4 regions of the Pantoea phyllosphaerae genome follow, and region 1 is predicted to be linked to each of the others. Evidence: predicted binding sites of a transcription regulator. Region 1 holds the regulator's gene; each other region holds the start of a gene.
What was found. Region 1 encodes PurR, which represses purine synthesis genes. Its sites were predicted from a motif close to CANGCAAACGTTTGCNTG; they were not measured.

Region 1 (4,441 bases):
ATCGGCGCGCGCCGGGTGATGACGCCGAAAACCATTCGCTAAGCGCCATAAAAAAACCGGGATAATCCCGGTTTTTTTATGGCTGTCTGTTAGTGCATGACGGCGGTAAAACTAAAGGCCACAATCATCAGCAGTGCCGCGCCGGTGGTCATCAACGCCAGTTTTAAATCGGTGCTCATTACCTCTCCTTATCCTTACAATTGTCAGGGTCTTGTGTGATTTTCCCATAGTTGCCGGTAAAAATCTCGTTTTATCCCGCAAGCCTTGTTAGAATCCCCGGCTCTGTTGCGCAACTGACGCAACGCCCGTGCCGTTCGCACGCAACAGCCCCTGTTTTGTCCTGCCCAGTGAGTATTTCACCGACAAAAACTGTAGCGAATTAACAGAAAACTCTCTTAGCGGACGCAAACGTTTAACATTATGCTTATCAGTAGCTTATTGATAAGTTCTGGAGTCTCTTTTTAATGGCAACAATCAAAGATGTCGCGAAGCGCGCGGGTGTCTCCACCACCACCGTTTCTCACGTGATCAATAAAACGCGCTTCGTTGCGGAAGAGACGCGCAACGCCGTCTGGCAGGCGATTCAGGAATTACACTATTCGCCCAGCGCTGTGGCGCGCAGCCTGAAGGTTAACCACACCAAAACGCTGGGGCTGCTGGCTACCTCCAGCGAAGCCCCCTATTTTGCGGAAATCATCGAAGCGGTTGAGCATCACTGCTTCGAGCGGGGCTATACCTTAATTCTCGGCAACGCCCACAACGATCTGCAGAAGCAGCGCGCCTATCTGTCGATGATGGCGCAGAAGCGCGTCGACGGCCTGCTGGTCATGTGCTCCGAGTATCCGGACGATCTGCTGAAGATGCTGGAAGAGAACCGCAATATTCCGATGGTGGTGATGGACTGGGGTGAATCGCGCGGCGACTTTACCGACACCGTGCTCGACAACGCTTTTCAGGGCGGCTATCTGGCGGGACGCTATCTGATTGAACGCGGCCATCGCGATATCGGAGCGATTCCTGGCCAGCTGGAGCGCAACACCGGCGGCGGACGCCACGCGGGCTTTTTGCAAGCGCTGGAGGAAGCGGGCATCTCGGTGCGTCCCGAGTGGATCGTACAGGGCGATTTCGAGCCGGAGTCGGGCTACCAGGCGATGCAGCAGATCCTGCAGCAGAAGCAGCGCCCGACGGCGATCTTCTGCGGCGGCGATATTATGGCGATGGGCGCGATCTGCGCCGCCGACGAGATGGGCCTGCGCGTGCCGCAGGATATTTCGGTGATCGGCTATGACAATGTGCGCAACGCGCGCTACTTCACGCCGGCGCTGACCACCGTGCATCAGCCGAAAGCCGAACTGGGCGAGAAGGCGCTGGAGATGCTGCTCGATCGCATTACCAGCAAACGCGAAGTGTCGCAGACCATCGAAGTGCGTCCTACGCTGATTGAGCGCCGCTCAGTCGGCGACGGCCCGTTCCGCGACTATCGCCGTTAATCCTCGCTTAACCACTCCTGGTTGAGCGTTTGCGCATCGCCGAGATAGCTGAGCAGCCAGCTGAGCGCCGGCGATGCGTGCGCCTCCGACCAGCTCACGCAGCAGGGGCTTTCCGGAAAAGGCGCAGGCAGCGCCAGCTCTGCCAGCTCGCCCTTATCCAGCAGCGGCCGCGCCAGATGGCCCGGCATCATCGCCACGCATAAGCCATCCAGTACGCACGCCAGCCCCGCCTGCCAGTCCGGCACCACCAGACGCCGCTGGTTGTCCAGCGTCCAGGTCATGCGGCGCGGCAGCGCGCGCGAGGTATCCTCCAGCACCAGCGATGGCCAGGCGCGCAGCGCATCGTCGTCGAGCTGCGGCTGGTGCGTCAGCGGATGGTGGCGCGCCACGACGCAGCGCCAGTTCAGCGCCCCCATATCGCGAAAGGAGAAGCGCCCGCCGACCGGGATCGCCTGAGTGGCGCCGATCGCCACCTCAACGCGCCCGTCGGCCAGCGCGTCCCAGACGCCGTTAAACACCTCATAGCTGATGTGCAGTTCCATATCGGGAAAGTGGCGATAGAAATCAGTCACCAGCTGGCGGCTGCGCGGCAGCTTCACAATGCGATCGACGGCGATGCTAAGCTGCCCGCGCCAGCCGTTAGCCAGCTGCTGGCACTGCCTGCGGGTGGCGAGCATTTTTTTGATAACCTCGCGCCCTTCACGCACAAAATGCTCGCCAGCGGCGGTCAACGCCACGTCGCGATGCTGTCGCTCAAACAGCGGCACCGCCAGCCAGGTTTCCAGCTGACGCACCGTATAGCTGACGGCAGAGGGCACGCGATGCAGCTCCTGCGCGGCGGCGCTGAAACTGCCGGTGCGCGCCACGGCGTCTACCACCTCAAGCGTATATTCGGACCACATGCTTTTTCCTTTCAAAAATTTTCACAGCACTCTGCAAATATTAACGTTTCACAGTAACGGGCGCACCCTTTTACACTCTGCCGCGTTTAACCTGCCTGTCGAAATATGAGAGTAAAAATCATGCTGTCATCAAAAGGATTTCTGCCCTACCTCGCTCTGCTCAGCATGCTGGGCTTTCTGGCGACCGATATGTATCTGCCCGCCTTCGGCGCGATGCAGATCAGCTTTAATACCTCGCCCGGCATTATCAGCGCCAGTATGAGCCTCTTCCTGGCGGGCTTCGCCATCGGCCAGCTTTTCTGGGGCCCGCTTTCCGACCGCATCGGCCGCAAACCGGTTCTGCTGATGGGGCTGGGGTTATTCGCGCTTGGCTGCGCCGGCATGCTGTGGGTGGAGAATGCGGTGCTGATGCTGGCGCTGCGCTTTGTTCAGGCCATCGGCGTCTGCGCCGCGGCGGTGAGCTGGCAGGCGCTGGTGGTAGATCGCTACCCACGCGCGCGCGCTAATAAGGTGTTCGCCACCATTATGCCGCTGGTGGCGCTTTCGCCCGCGCTGGCGCCGCTGCTCGGCGCCTGGCTGATTAGCCATTTTCACTGGCGTTCGATCTTTCTGGTGCTGACGCTGACCGGCGTGGCGCTGATGCTGGTCACGCTGCGCCTGCCCGCCAGCCGCCCGGCGGCCAAAGAGGCGAGCGAGCAGCCCGGCTTTTTCTCGCTGCTGCGCTCCGGCGTCTATGGCGGCAACGTATTGATCTATGCCGCCTGCTCCGCCAGCTTTTTCGCCTGGCTGACCGGTTCGCCCTTTATTCTCGCCGATGCAGGCCTGACGCCGGCGGATATCGGCCTGAGCTATATTCCGCAAACCATCGCCTTTCTGCTGGGCGGATTTGGCTGCCGCGCGCTGCTCAACCGTTTTGGTGGCGCGCAGCTCCTCCCGTTGCTGCTGGCGCTTTACAGCCTGAGCGTGGCGACGCTGTTCGCCGTGGCCCTCGGCGGAAGCCACAACCTGATTGCCCTGCTTGCGCCCTTCTGCGGCATGGCGCTGGCGAACGGCGCGATCTACCCAATCGTGGTGTCGAATGCGCTGCTGCCCTTCCCGCACGCCACCGGTAAAGCCGCGGCGCTGCAGAATACCCTGCAGCTTGGCCTCTGCTTCCTTGCCAGCCTCGCGGTCTCCGCAGGTTTACAACAGCCGCTGCTGATGACTACGCTGATTATGGTCGCCACTATCGCGCTGGCGATAGCGGGCTACGTCTGGCAGCGACGCGCCAGCGCACAAATGGATATTGTCCGCGTTACCACTCCCTGCCAGGATAATCACTAAGGCAACTTTTATAGTTAGCGCCCTAACAATAAGTCGTTGAATACTGACCTGGTTGAGCATATACTCAATCGGGTCAATAAATCTGCAACAAATCAATAACATAATTGTTCTATTATTAGGCGAGGCTTATCGCCCGGATGGTGACTGCGCGCGCGTTTCCTGCTGCGTCAGACCCCGATTTTTAGATCCAATCCTCTGTAAAACGTCGGATATCAGGCGCACGGAGCAATCCGTGACATTTCTCACAGGACTTGAGAAATTGACTATTCTTTTTCTCAGGTTCAACGCGGACAGGTGATGGAGAAGCTATGAGTTCATCGTTAATAGAAGAAGTGAGCCTTGAAGAAAACCACTGGTATCGCATTGTCCACGAAATGCTGGAAAAAGCGGACATCGAAATCAACGGCAGCCGCCCCTGGGATATTCAGGTTAAACAGCCTGACTTTTTTAAGCGCGTGATTCAGGAAGGCTCACTTGGTCTTGGCGAAGCTTATATGGATGGCTGGTGGGAGTGCGAACGGCTGGATATGTTTTTTCACCGCGTGCTAAAGCACAAGCTGGACCAGCAGTTGCCGCACCACTTCAAGGATACGCTGCGCGTGGCCGCCGCGCGTCTCACCAACCTACAGTCGAAAAAACGCGCCTGGATCGTGGGCAAGGAGCATTACGATCTCGGGAATGACCTCTTCTCGCTGATGCTCGATCCCTATATGCAATACTCCTGCG
Region 2 (4,441 bases), on a different contig from region 1:
ACCGGCCGTTCTTTATGCACGGGCTGAGCCACTGGCTGGGCCTCGACGTGCATGACGTCGGCCACTACGGCACCCCTTCGCGCGATCGTATTCTGGAACCGGGCATGGTGCTGACCGTTGAGCCGGGGCTCTATATCGCGCCGGATGCCGACGTGCCTGCGGAATATCGCGGCATCGGCATCCGCATCGAAGATGACATCCTGATCACCGAAACGGGCAACGAAAATCTGACCGACAGCGTGGTCAAGAACGCAGACGCAATTGAGGCGCTGATGGCAGCGGCGCGTCAGGCATGACGGTGATTATCGCCGGAGGCGGCATGACCGGCGCGACCCTGGCGCTGGCTATTTCCCACCTCACGCAGGGGCAGCTGCCGGTGACGCTGATTGAGAACAGCGCGCCCGACAGTCGCGCCCACCCCGGGTATGACGGCCGCGCCATCGCGCTGGCCGCCGGCACGCGTCAACAGCTGATCGATATCGATCTCTGGCGCAGCATCGAGAAAGTCGCCACGCCGATTACCGATATCCACGTCTCCGATCGCGGCCACGCCGGTTTCGTCACGCTGGACGCCGGGGCCTATCAGATCCCCGCGCTTGGCTACGTCGTCGAACTTTTCGACGTGGGGCAGCGGCTGTTCGAGCGCCTGAAAAGTGCGCCGGGCGTGACGTTACGCTGTCCGGCACGCGTTACCGAGGCGCAGCGCCGCCAGGAGAGCGTGCAGGTGACGCTGGAGAGCGGTGAACAGCTGGAAGGGGCGCTGCTGGTAGCCGCAGACGGCTCGCGCTCGCCGCTCGCCGCCTCGTTCGGCATTCAGTGGCAGCGCGAGGATTATCAGCAGCTGGCGGTGATCGCCAATGTCTCGACGCAGTTACCGCATCAGGGACGCGCCTTTGAGCGCTTTACCGAGCACGGCCCGCTGGCGCTGCTGCCGATGTCGGACAACCGCCTGTCGCTGGTGTGGTGCCATCCTCTCTCGGCGCGTGAAGAGATCGCGCGCTGGAGCGACGACGAATTTCTGACGCAGCTGCAGCGCGCGTTTGGCTGGCGCCTGGGGCGTTTTACCCACGCGGGCCAGCGCGAGAGTTATCCGCTGGCGCTGCAGAGCGCCGGGCAGCAGACGTCGCACCGGCTGGCGCTGGTCGGCAATGCGGCGCAGACGCTGCATCCGATCGCCGGGCAGGGCTTCAACCTTGGGCTGCGCGACGTGATGTCGCTGGCGGAGACGCTGGCGGCCGCGCATCGTCAGCAGCAGGATGTGGGCAGCTACGCCGTTCTGCATCGCTATCAGCAGCGCCGTCAGCCCGATCGCGCGGCGACGATAGGCATCACTGACGGGCTGGTGCGGCTGTTCGCCAATCGCTATGCGCCGCTGGTGGTGGGACGAAATCTGGGGCTGATGGCGATGGATCATCTGCCGTGGCTGCGTAATCAACTGGCCGAGCGCACGCTGGGCTGGGTTAAGCGTTAACTAAGGGGCACCGATGCAAAGTTTTGATGTGGTTATCGCCGGCGGCGGCATGGTAGGACTGGCGGTCGCCTGCGGTTTGCAGGGCAGCGGGCTGCGCGTCGCCGTGCTGGAAAAAACGGCGGAGCCGCAGTTTGACGCCAGCGCTGCGCCGTCGATTCGCGTATCGGCGATCAACGCCGCCAGCGAGCGGCTGCTGCAGAAGCTGGACGTCTGGTCCGATATTCTGGCGCGTCGCGCCAGCGCCTATCACGGCATGGAGGTGTGGGATCGCGACAGTTTCGGCGCCATTAGCTTCGATGATGAGCAGCAGGGAGTGACCCATCTGGGACACATTGTCGAAAATCCGGCGATACACAGCGCCCTCTGGCAGCGCGCCAGCCGCTGCAGCGACGTTACCCTTATGGCGCCTTCGCAGCTGCAGCAGGTGGCGTTCGGCGAAAACGAAGCTTTTGTGACCCTGCAGGATGGCACCATGCTGACCGCGCGCCTGCTGATCGCCGCGGACGGGGCCAACTCCTGGCTGCGCAACAAAGCCGATATTCCGTTGACCTTCTGGGATTACGATCACCATGCGCTGGTGGCGAATATCCGCACCGAGCAGCCGCATGACGCGGTGGCGCGCCAGGTCTTCCACGGCGACGGCATTCTGGCGTTCCTGCCGATGCAGGATCCGCACCTGAGCTCAATCGTCTGGTCGCTCTCGCCGCAGGAGGCGAGTCGGCTGGAGAGCATGCCGCAGGCGCTCTTCAATCAGCAGCTGGCGGTGGCGTTCGATATGCGCCTCGGCCTCTGTGAACTGGCGAGCGAGCGTAAATCTTTTCCGCTGATGGCGCGCTACGCCCGTAATTTCGCGGCGCATCGTCTGGCGCTGGTGGGCGACGCCGCACATACCATTCATCCGCTGGCGGGGCAGGGCGTGAATCTCGGCTTTATGGACGCCGCAGAGCTGATTGGCGAAATCCGCCGCCTGCACCAGCAGGGCAAGGATATCGGCCAGCATCTCTATCTGCGTCGCTACGAGCGCAGCCGCAAACACAGCGCGGCGCTGATGCTGGCGAGCATGCAGGGCTTCCGCGAGCTGTTCGCCGGCACTCATCCGGCGAAAAAGCTGCTGCGCGATTTGGGGCTGAAGCTGGCGGATACGCTGCCCGGCGTCAAACCCACGATGCTGCGTCAGGCGATGGGGCTGCACGATATGCCTGCCTGGCTGCGCTAAGCCGCGCGGCGTCTTCTCGAAGCCAGCTTCGCGCTGGCTTTTTTACGCCTTTTGCTCAGCCTGCACCAAAAGCGAGCAGGGCTGCACCTTTAGCGCGCCTCGTTTGATTTATTCTAATTTCACCCCTCTCTTCGCATTAGTTTTATTTGTCTCATGCCTTCCTCTGCCAGGCGCGTTTTTAACATTTTGCGCGCCACTGCTGATTATCTTGCTGCGTATAACGGCGATGAACCTCTTTTCTGCGTGGTAAATCACAAAAACGCAGTTAATTATGCTGTCGTCTTTGCGCGGCGCTTAAAAGCCATGCTTCAATTCGACCCTGTACAGCTTATGGTTAAATCGTCTTTTCAATGATAACGTCAGGGAAAAGAGAACGTTTGCGCCGGGCGATAAGCAGGCTGACGCCCGCCCGAAACTTACCCGCTTCGCGACAGGATGGTTATGACTCAGCAAACCCCTTTGTTTGAACAGCATCAGGCCTGCGGCGCCCGCATGGTCGACTTCCACGGCTGGATGATGCCGCTGCACTACGGTTCGCAAATTGACGAACACCATGCCGTGCGTCAGGACGCCGGGATGTTCGACGTGTCGCATATGACTATCGTCGATCTGCACGGCGCGCAGACGCGCGACTTCCTGCGATATCTGCTGGCGAACGACGTTGCTCGCCTGACGCAGCCTGGCAAAGCGCTCTACACCGGCATGTTGAACGCCTCCGGTGGCGTCATTGACGATTTAATTGTTTACTTTATGAGCGAAGATTTTTTCCGTCTGGTGGTCAACTCGGCCACGCGCGAGAAGGATCTGGCGTGGATCGGCAAGCATGCTCAGGCTTATGGCGTGGCGCTGACCGAGCGCGACGACCTGGCGCTTATCGCCGTACAGGGGCCGCAGGCGCAGCAGAAGGCGCAGACGCTGTTCAACCCGGCGCAGCGCGAAGCGGTTGCCGGGATGAAACCCTTTTTCGGCGTGCAGTCCGGCGACCTGTTTATCGCCACTACCGGCTACACCGGCGAAGCGGGCTATGAAATTGCGCTGCCTGCCGCCGCGGCGGCAGATTTCTGGCAGCGTCTGCTGGCAGCAGGCGTTAAACCGGCTGGCCTGGGGGCACGCGACACGCTGCGTCTGGAAGCGGGCATGAACCTCTACGGCCAGGAGATGGACGAAGGCGTCTCGCCGCTGGCGGCCAATATGGGCTGGACCATCTGCTGGGAGCCAGCCGATCGCGATTTTATTGGGCGCGACGCGCTGGAGATGCAGCGTGAAAAAGGCACAGACAAGCTGGTTGGCCTGATCATGACGGAGAAAGGGGTGCTGCGCGGCGGCCAGCCGGTACGCTTTACCGACGCGCAGGGCCAGCCGCAGCAGGGCGTGATCACCAGCGGCTCCTTCTCGCCGACGCTCGGCTACAGCATTGCGCTGGCGCGCGTGCCGGCAGGCATCGGCGAAAGCGCTATCGTCGAAATCCGCCAGCGCGAAATGCCGGTAAACGTAACCAAACCTGTTTTTGTACGCGGCGGCAAGCCGGTTCAGTAATCTATTTTCAGGAGAAAGGGCGATGAGCAATGTGCCAAATGAATTGAAATACCGTGACAGTCATGAGTGGGTGCGTAAGGAAGCGGATGGCACCTTTACCGTCGGCATTACCGAGCACGCGCAGGAGCTGTTAGGCGACATGGTCTTTGTCGATCTGCCGGACGTCGGCAACAGCTACTCAGCGGGCGACGAATGCGCCGTCGCGGAATCGGTCAAGG
Region 3 (4,441 bases), on a different contig from region 1:
TGGCGCTTTGAGCAGCGCCGAGCGGGTGACGCCGTTGGGGAAGTAGCGCGCGGCGAACTCCGGCGAGGCGACGAACAGATAGTCGAGCGCGCCAAGCTGATCGACCAGGCAGCTCGGCAGCGGCTGCGGCTGAATACTGACCGCGCCCACCACTTCGCCGCGGCGCAGCCGTTCCTGCGTGCGGGTTTCATCTTCGACCTGCAAATTAAGGCGCACCGGCGAGTCCGCCAGCACATCCTTCAGCGCAGGCAGCAGCCAGGTCGCCAGACTGTCGGCGTTAACCGCCAGCGACAGCAGCAGCGGCGTGGTGCCGCCGTTCTCATCGCTTAGCCACTCCTCTTCCAGCAGCTCGACCTGATGCAGCAGCGCCAGCAGCTTCTGACCCTGCTCTGTAGGGCGCGGCGGCACGGTACGCACCAGCAGCGGCTGGCCGAACAGGTTCTCCAGCTGCTTGATACGCTGCGATACGGCCGACTGCGTAATGCATAACTTTTGTGCGGCGCGCTCAAAGCCGCGTTCGCGAATCACTGCATCCAGCGCCTGAAGCGTTCGATAATCCGGGCGTTTCATTGTTGTTCTCTCTCCTTCAGGGTGGACGATACTATGCCACAAAAAATGCATCTGGCGCGCGTCGAAGGGGCTTTCCCTGCGCCGCGCGTCGCTTTTTTTGCGGAGTGGCTTCCAAAGCGATCACGTCAGCGGAAACAGCCGCGCACATTCGGCAGGCGTTGCTTTATACTACGCGCACTTCGTTGTCGCACAGGTTTTAAACATATCATGACCCAGGATGAACTGAAAAAAGCCGTAGGCTGGGCTGCACTGAAATATGTGCAGCCGGGTACTGTCGTCGGCGTCGGCACTGGCTCCACCGCCGCGCACTTTATCGACGCGCTCGCCACGATGAAACAGCAGATTGAAGGCGCGGTTTCCAGCTCGGAAGCCTCGACGCTGAAGCTGAAAGCGCTTGGCATTCCGGTCTTTGATCTCAATGAGATCGACGATCTGGCGATCTATGTCGACGGCGCGGATGAGATCAACCCGCAGATGCAGATGATTAAAGGCGGCGGCGCGGCCCTGACGCGCGAGAAGATCGTGGCGGCCGTCGCGCGCAAGTTCATCTGTATCGCCGACGCCTCGAAAGAGGTGGACGTGCTGGGGCGCTTCCCGCTGCCGGTCGAGGTGATCCCAATGGCGCGCGCCTTCGTCGCCCGCGAGCTGGTTAAGCTCGGCGGCCTGCCGGAGTATCGCCAGCATGTCGTCACCGACAACGGCAATATTATTCTCGACGTGCATAACCTGACGATTCTCGATCCTGTCGCGCTGGAAAAAAGCATCAACGCGCTGCCCGGCGTGGTCACCGTTGGCCTGTTTGCTACGCGCGGCGCTGATATTGCGCTGATCGGCACGCCGGACGGCGTAAAAACCATCGAAAAATGATCTGTCCGGCGCGATAAGCGCGCCGGTTATTTCCCTGCGCAAAACATCTTTTCTTTCGCCGCCTAAATTCGGTGACTTATGTCACATAACCGACATCCACAGCAGGTTCGTTCTTTGTTCGCGGTTCAGCCCCCGATTTTGTGCGGCAATGTGCTGGGCTCAGGCTTCCCCATGCTGGCCGCAAGGCAAACGGTTGTATTGCCGCAGGCGTAAATTTTGATATTTTGACAGAAGGCGCGCTTATGGCGGCCATTGTTGAAATCACAATAGGGTCGGGGAAATGGCAAAGGTATCACTGGAAAAAGACAAGATTAAGTTCCTGCTGGTGGAAGGCGTTCACCAGAGCGCGCTGGAAAATCTGCGCGCGGCGGGTTACACCAACATCGAATTCCATAAAGGCGCGCTGGATGACGAAGCGCTGAAAGCCTCCATTCGGGATGCGCACTTCATCGGCATCCGCTCCCGCACCCAGCTGACGGAAGAGATTTTTGCCGCGGCGGAAAAACTGGTCGCCGTGGGCTGTTTCTGCATCGGCACCAACCAGGTCGATCTTAACGCAGCGGCAACGCGCGGCATTCCCGTGTTCAACGCGCCGTTCTCTAATACCCGCTCGGTCGCCGAACTGGTTATCGGCGAAATGCTGCTGATGCTGCGCGGCATCCCTGAAGCAAACGCCAAGGCGCATCGCGGCATCTGGAACAAAAACGCCGTCGGCTCGTTTGAGGCGCGCGGCAAAAAGCTTGGTATCGTCGGCTATGGCCATATTGGCATGCAGCTTGGCGTACTGGCTGAAAGCCTGGGCATGCACGTCTTTTTCTACGACATTGAAAACAAACTGCCGCTTGGTAATGCCACGCAGGTGCGCCACCTGGCCGACCTGCTGAATATGAGCGATGTGGTCAGCCTGCACGTGCCGGAAACGCCCTCGACGCAGGATATGATCGGCGCGCAGGAGCTGGCGCAGATGAAGAAGGGCGCGTTGCTGATCAACGCTTCGCGCGGCACCGTGGTCGATATTCCGGCGCTGTGCGACGCGCTGAGTAGCAAACATCTGGCGGGCGCCGCGATCGACGTTTTCCCGCTTGAGCCCGCGACCAACAGCGAACCCTTTAATTCGCCGCTGTGCGAGTTCGATAACGTGATCCTGACGCCGCACATCGGCGGTTCGACCCAGGAGGCGCAGGAGAATATCGGTATCGAAGTAGCGGGCAAGCTGGCTAAATATTCTGATAACGGCTCAACGCTCTCGGCGGTCAACTTTCCGGAAGTGTCGCTGCCGATGCACGGCGCCAGCGCCAGTCGTCTGCTGCACATTCATGAAAACCGTCCGGGCGTGCTGACGGCAATCAACCAGATCTTTGCCGAGCAGGGCATCAACATCGCTGCGCAGTTCCTGCAAACCTCGCCAATGATGGGCTACGTGGTGATTGACATTGATGCGCCGCAGGATCGGGCGGACAAAGCGCTGCAGCTGATGAAGAGGATTCCGGGCACCATTCGCGCCCGTCTGCTCTACTGATTTCGCTTTACTGAAACCGGGCCGTCTGCCTTTTTCGCAGACGGCCCTTTCTTTTCCGCCACAGGCTCACTCCCGCTATTCCCACTGCCACAGGCGCGACGGCGTCAGTACGGCGGGCAGGGGCACATCCCACTCCTCTGCGGGCAACTGCTCTACGTGCTGGCAGTCATGCGCCACGCCCACCGGTAAAAAACCGTGCTGACGCCAGTTCTGCAGGGTGCGGTCGTAAAAGCCGCCGCCCATGCCGAGCCGCTGCCCGCTGCTGTCAAAGGCCACCAGCGGCACCATCATCACATCCAGCCGATCCAGCGTAATCAGCTGGCGGATATCAAGCGGCGGTTCAGGAATACGCAGTTTATTCGGCGTTAGCGCGGTTTCCGGCGTATAGCGCAGAAACAGCAGCTGGCCAGCGGAGAAAGGGTGCAGCACCGGCAGATAAACCTGCTTTTTCTGCTGCCACAGCTTAGCGATAAGCGGCCGGGTATTGAGTTCGCCGTCTACCGATAAAAAGAGCGCGATATGGCTGGCGTTGGCAAGAGGGGCGAAGTTAACGGCGTGCTCCGCCATCAGATCGGCGGCCTGTTCCTGCTGCTCAGGCGTCAGGGCGCGGCGCAAATGGCGCACGTGCTGGCGGATATGGTGGCGATCGAGCTGAGAGGGCTGGGACACGAGAACCCCGTTGATATAGTCGCTGATTAAGCAACTATATCATTCATAACGGGGAAAGACAGATGCAGAACAGAAGGAGATCTCCGAGATGCCGCCGCAGGCTGTAACCCTTGAACCCTTGGTTCAAGGTGAATGTGCCGTCGCAACCATCAGGCTTCTCGGACGAACCGAGCATGCTCACAGGTTACAGAGCGCCACACTCTGTTGGTATGAAATATCGGCTCAGGGGACTGGCCCGCTTGCAAACATCTCAGAGAAACTGGACTTCACCGTTGCTGCTGCGCAGCAACCATGAAGTATTATTCGAATTTCGCACCCTGGCGGTCGGTTATGCGACCTTGCTCTACAAGAGCCTGTTCAATCGTCTGCTGCAGAATACGGATACGTTGTTCCATATTAGCAGCATAATCGCGCGTTTTCATTTTCTCTTGCGCCAGTTCATGGCAAATGTTTAACGCGGCGATGAACACCAGTTGCTCGGTATTTGTGACTCTAGTGCGAACTTTTAAATCTTGCAACCGTTGATTGAGGTCATCGGCAGCCGCATTCAGCGCATCTTGCTGTTCAGGCGGACAATTCACTCTCAATGAACGACCAAAAATTTGTATATCTACTGGTTGTGCAGACATGCCACCTTCCTGACTGATTACTTCGCCCGCAGCTCCCTTTGGGCTCAATGCCTTGGGAGGCGGGCAACTATATAGACCCGCGAAATAAGTTACAACCCCTTTTCTGGAAACCTTGAGGCAGCTAGTGGTAGCATAACACGAACTTATTCTGCCAACGACGATGAATCCTTATGTCTTTACAGAACGT
Region 4 (4,441 bases), on a different contig from region 1:
GCTGACGCCGACTGGTGGGCCAGCATGCAGGCCACGGGGAAAAAGAAATGAAAGGCCGCCTGCTGGATGCCATACCGCTCAGTACCCTGACCGGCGTCGGCGCCAGTCAGGCGGCGAAGCTGGCTAAGCTCGGCCTGCATACCATTCAGGATCTGCTGCTCCATCTCCCGCTACGCTACGAAGACCGCACCCAACTCTATGCCATTAACGATCTGCTGCCCGGCATCTGGGCCACGGTAGAGGGCGAGGTTTTGCAGTCGGACATCTCCTTTGGCCGACGCCGCATGCTGGTATGTCAGATCAGCGATGGCAGCGGCGTGCTCACTATGCGTTTCTTCAACTTCAATGCCGGGATGAAGAACAGCCTGGCGCCGGGTCGTCGCGTAACCGCCTATGGCGAGATCAAGCGCGGCCAGCGCGGCGCGGAAATCATTCACCCCGAGTATCGCGTTCAGGGCGAGCAGAGTCCGGTTACGCTGGAAGAGACCCTGACGCCGGTCTATCCCACCACCGAAGGTATCCGTCAGGCCACGCTGCGCAGCCTTACCGATCAGGCGCTGACGCTGCTGGAGAGCGTGCCGATCGCCGAACTGCTGCCGCAGGAGCTGGCGCAGGGATTGATTAGCCTGCCGGAGGCGCTGCGCACGCTGCATCGTCCGCCGCCGGACCTGCGCCTGAGCGAGCTGGAGCATGGCCGCCATCCGGCGCAGCGTCGTCTGATCCTGGAAGAGCTGCTGGCGCACAACCTCAGCATGCTGGCGGTACGCGCCGGCGCGCAGCGCTATTACGCGCTGCCGATGGCGCCGCGCCATACGCTGAGCGACAAACTGCTGGCTGCATTGCCCTTCTCACCGACCAACGCGCAAAAACGCGTGGTGCAGGAGATTGAGCGCGATCTGACCAACGATTTCCCAATGATGCGCCTGGTGCAGGGCGACGTGGGATCCGGTAAAACCCTGGTCGCGGCGCTGGCGGCGCTCGACGTCATCGCCCACGGTAAACAGGTGGCACTGATGGCGCCCACCGAGCTGCTGGCAGAGCAGCACGCCAGTAACTTCCGCAGCTGGTTTGCGCCGCTGGGCATCGAAGTCGGCTGGCTGGCTGGCAAACAGAAAGGCAAAGCGCGACAGGCGCAGCAGGAGGCGATCGCCAGCGGACAGGTGGCGATGGTGGTCGGCACGCATGCGCTGTTTCAGGAGCAGGTGCAGTTCAACGGCCTGGCGCTGGTGATTATCGACGAGCAGCATCGTTTCGGCGTGCATCAGCGGCTGGCGCTGTGGGAGAAAGGCGAAGAGCAGGGCTTCCATCCGCATCAGCTGATTATGACCGCGACGCCGATTCCGCGCACCCTGGCGATGACCGCCTACGCCGATCTCGATACCTCGACCATTGACGAGCTGCCGCCGGGCCGTACGCCGGTCACCACCGTCGCTATCCCCGACAGCCGCCGCGATGACATCATCGCCCGCGTGCGGCACGCCTGCCAGGATGGCCGCCAGGCTTACTGGGTCTGCACGCTGATCGAAGAGTCCGATCTGCTGGAGGCACAGGCAGCGGAAGCGAGCTGGGAAGCCCTGAAAGTCGCGCTGCCCGACCTGAATATTGGTCTGGTACACGGCCGCATGAAGCCCGCAGAGAAGCAGGCGGTCATGGCAGCCTTCAAGGCCAATGAGATGCAGCTGCTGGTGGCGACCACGGTGATTGAAGTCGGGGTCGACGTGCCTAACGCCAGCCTGATGATTATCGAAAACCCGGAACGCCTGGGGCTGGCGCAGCTGCATCAGCTGCGCGGACGCGTCGGGCGCGGCGCAGTGGCGTCGCACTGCGTATTGCTCTACAAAGCGCCGCTGAGCAAAACCGCGCAGCGTCGTTTGCAGGTGCTGCGCGACAGCAACGACGGCTTCGTCATCGCCCAGCACGATCTGGAGATTCGCGGTCCGGGCGAGCTGCTGGGCACGCGCCAGACCGGCAACGCCGAGTTTAAGGTAGCGGATCTGCTGCGCGATCAGGCGATGGTGCCGGATGTACAGCGCGTGGCGCGCCATATCCACCAGCACTATCCTGAACAGGCGAAGGCGCTGATCGAGCGCTGGCTGCCGGAAACTGCACGCTATACCAACGTCTGATTCCCTCTCCTCTCTGATCTGACTGCGCTTGCGCCTGGACGCGCATAAGATAAAGGCTGGCAAACGATTGCTTTCAGCCATCAGCGGTTTAAAATCCCCCTCTTCACAGACCGGGAAGCCACTTTATGTCCGTTAATCAACCAGACGTCACACACCCTACATCGACGCCGCCGCGCCAGAGCGAACTGATTTACCGTCTTGAGGATCGTCCGCCGCTGCCGCAAACGCTGTTTGCCGCCGGTCAGCATCTGCTGGCGATGTTTGTGGCGGTCATCACGCCCGCGCTGCTGATTTGTCAGGCGCTGGGCCTGCCTGCGCAGGATACGCAGCACATTATCAGCATGTCGCTGTTCGCCTCCGGCGTCGCCTCGCTACTGCAGATTAAAACCTGGGGCCCGGTTGGCTCGGGCCTGCTGTCGATTCAGGGCACCAGCTTCAACTTTGTCACGCCCCTGATTATGGGCGGCATGGCGCTGAAAAACGGCGGCGCCGACGTGCCGACCATGATGGCGGCGCTGTTCGGCACGCTGATGGTGGCCTCCTGTACTGAAATGGTGCTGTCGCGCGTTCTGCACCTGGCGCGCCGCATTATCACTCCGCTGGTCTCCGGCATTGTAGTGATGATTATCGGCCTGTCGCTGATTCAGGTCGGCCTGACCTCTATTGGCGGCGGCTTCGCCGCGATGAACGATCACAGCTTCGGCGCGCCGAAAAACCTGCTGCTGGCGGGCGTGGTGCTGGCGGTGATCATCCTGCTCAACCGTCAGCGCAATCCTTATCTGCGCGTCGCGTCGCTGGTTATCGCCATGGCGATCGGCTATCTCGCCGCCTGGCTGATGGATATGCTGCCGCCAACCGCCGCGCCGACCAGCCAGCCGCTGGTCGCAGTGCCGACGCCCCTCTATTATGGGCTGGGCTTCGACTGGAACCTGCTGGTGCCGCTGATGCTGGTGTTTATGGTCACCTCACTGGAGACGATCGGCGATATTACCGCGACCTCGGATGTTTCAGAGCAGCCGGTGAGCGGTCCGCTCTATATGCAGCGTCTGAAAGGCGGTGTGCTGGCGAACGGGCTGAACTCATTTGTCTCCGCGCTGTTTAATACCTTTCCCAACTCCTGTTTTGGCCAGAACAACGGCGTTATCCAGCTGACCGGCGTCGCCAGCCGCTACGTCGGCTTTGTGGTCGCGCTAATGCTGATCGTGCTGGGTCTGTTTCCAGCGGTGAGCGGTTTTGTGCAGCATATTCCGGAACCGGTGCTGGGTGGCGCGACCATCGTCATGTTCGGCACCATCGCCGCCTCCGGCGTACGCATCGTGTCGCGCGAGCCGCTGAACCGCCGTGCGATTATGATTATCGCGCTGTCGCTTGCGGTCGGGCTGGGCGTATCACAGCAGCCGCTGATCCTGCAGTTCGCGCCAGACTGGCTGAAGACCCTGCTCTCTTCCGGCATCGCCGCAGGCGGCATCACCGCCATCGTGCTGAACCTGATCTTTCCGCAGGAAAAGTAACCTCTCCGGCGGGCGGCGGCCCGCCTCTGCTATTTATTCGTATTTACATCCAGGCTGTTGAGCTACAACGGTAATTCAGGCATAACAAGCACTGACCGGAAAGATGGCGGGATGGATACAATGAAATTTCTTGGAAAATTTTTTCTTACGGTACTATTGCTGCTGGTGCTGACCCTGGTGGTGATCTACGTTCTGCTGCAGACGCAGTGGGGCGCAGGCTGGTTCAGCCGCTACGTGAGCGATAAAACGGCCTGGCATCTCTCCATCAGTAAGATAGAGCACAACTTTTCCTCGCCTTCGCACATCATTCTCGACAACGTTACCTTTGGTCATGACGGCCAGCCAGCCGCCGTGGTGGCGAAGCGCGTCGATCTCGGATTCGCGCTGCTGCAGTTCAGCGATCCGCTGCACTTCGGCAGCATCGAGCTGCGCGACGGCGCGGTGAATCTGGCAAACCTGACGCCTGGCGACGCGCTGCCTTTCCAGGCAGGACGCCTGCAGCTGAATAATATGCGCATAGACAGTCCAGACTCGCCGCTTCCGCTTACGGCTCAGCGGGTAAACGGCGGCGTTATGCCATGGAAACCCACGACGAAGAGCATGCTGGGCAGCGACGCGCAGTTTCAGATGAGCGCTGGCGGCCTGACGCTGAACAAGGTGTCGGGCGCTAACGTCCTGATTCAGGGCAGCGTAGCGCAGGGTCGCATGCTCTTCAGCAACGTCGGCGCCGATCTGGCGCGCGGTTCGATGACCGGCAGCGCCGAGCGCGACGCGCAGGGCAACTGGCTGATCCACCAGCTTCGC

Region 2: a site for PurR is predicted at 3,054-3,071, ahead of gcvT (glycine cleavage system aminomethyltransferase GcvT). Genes of this name have one in related genera too.
Region 3: a site for PurR is predicted at 1,620-1,637, ahead of serA (phosphoglycerate dehydrogenase). Genes of this name have one in related genera too.
Region 4: a site for PurR is predicted at 2,183-2,200, ahead of ACR6A7_RS17840 (nucleobase:cation symporter-2 family protein). Genes of this name have one in related genera too.

What each region holds. Positions count from the first base shown of each region.
Region 1 is NZ_JBPFDE010000023.1:3,425-7,865, reverse strand. It holds gene ACR6A7_RS20225 (C40 family peptidase) at 1-42, shown strand, start outside; gene cydH (cytochrome bd-I oxidase subunit CydH) at 90-179, opposite strand; gene purR (HTH-type transcriptional repressor PurR) at 465-1,490, shown strand; gene punR (DNA-binding transcriptional activator PunR) at 1,487-2,392, opposite strand; gene punC (purine nucleoside transporter PunC) at 2,513-3,715, shown strand; gene cfa (cyclopropane fatty acyl phospholipid synthase) at 4,024-4,441, shown strand, end outside.
Region 2 is NZ_JBPFDE010000011.1:69,401-73,841, forward strand. It holds gene pepP (Xaa-Pro aminopeptidase) at 1-296, shown strand, start outside; gene ubiH (2-octaprenyl-6-methoxyphenyl hydroxylase) at 293-1,471, shown strand; gene ubiI (FAD-dependent 2-octaprenylphenol hydroxylase) at 1,485-2,687, shown strand; gene gcvT (glycine cleavage system aminomethyltransferase GcvT) at 3,129-4,223, shown strand; gene gcvH (glycine cleavage system protein GcvH) at 4,246-4,441, shown strand, end outside.
Region 3 is NZ_JBPFDE010000011.1:63,321-67,761, forward strand. It holds gene ACR6A7_RS15155 (LysR family transcriptional regulator ArgP) at 1-570, opposite strand, end outside; gene rpiA (ribose-5-phosphate isomerase RpiA) at 778-1,437, shown strand; gene serA (phosphoglycerate dehydrogenase) at 1,718-2,956, shown strand; gene ACR6A7_RS15170 (5-formyltetrahydrofolate cyclo-ligase) at 3,032-3,625, opposite strand; RNA gene ssrS (6S RNA) at 3,702-3,885, opposite strand; gene zapA (cell division protein ZapA) at 3,925-4,254, opposite strand; gene ACR6A7_RS15185 (YecA/YgfB family protein) at 4,425-4,441, shown strand, end outside.
Region 4 is NZ_JBPFDE010000015.1:80,019-84,459, forward strand. It holds gene trmH (tRNA (guanosine(18)-2'-O)-methyltransferase TrmH) at 1-51, shown strand, start outside; gene recG (ATP-dependent DNA helicase RecG) at 48-2,126, shown strand; gene ACR6A7_RS17840 (nucleobase:cation symporter-2 family protein) at 2,252-3,637, shown strand; gene ACR6A7_RS17845 (AsmA family protein) at 3,758-4,441, shown strand, end outside.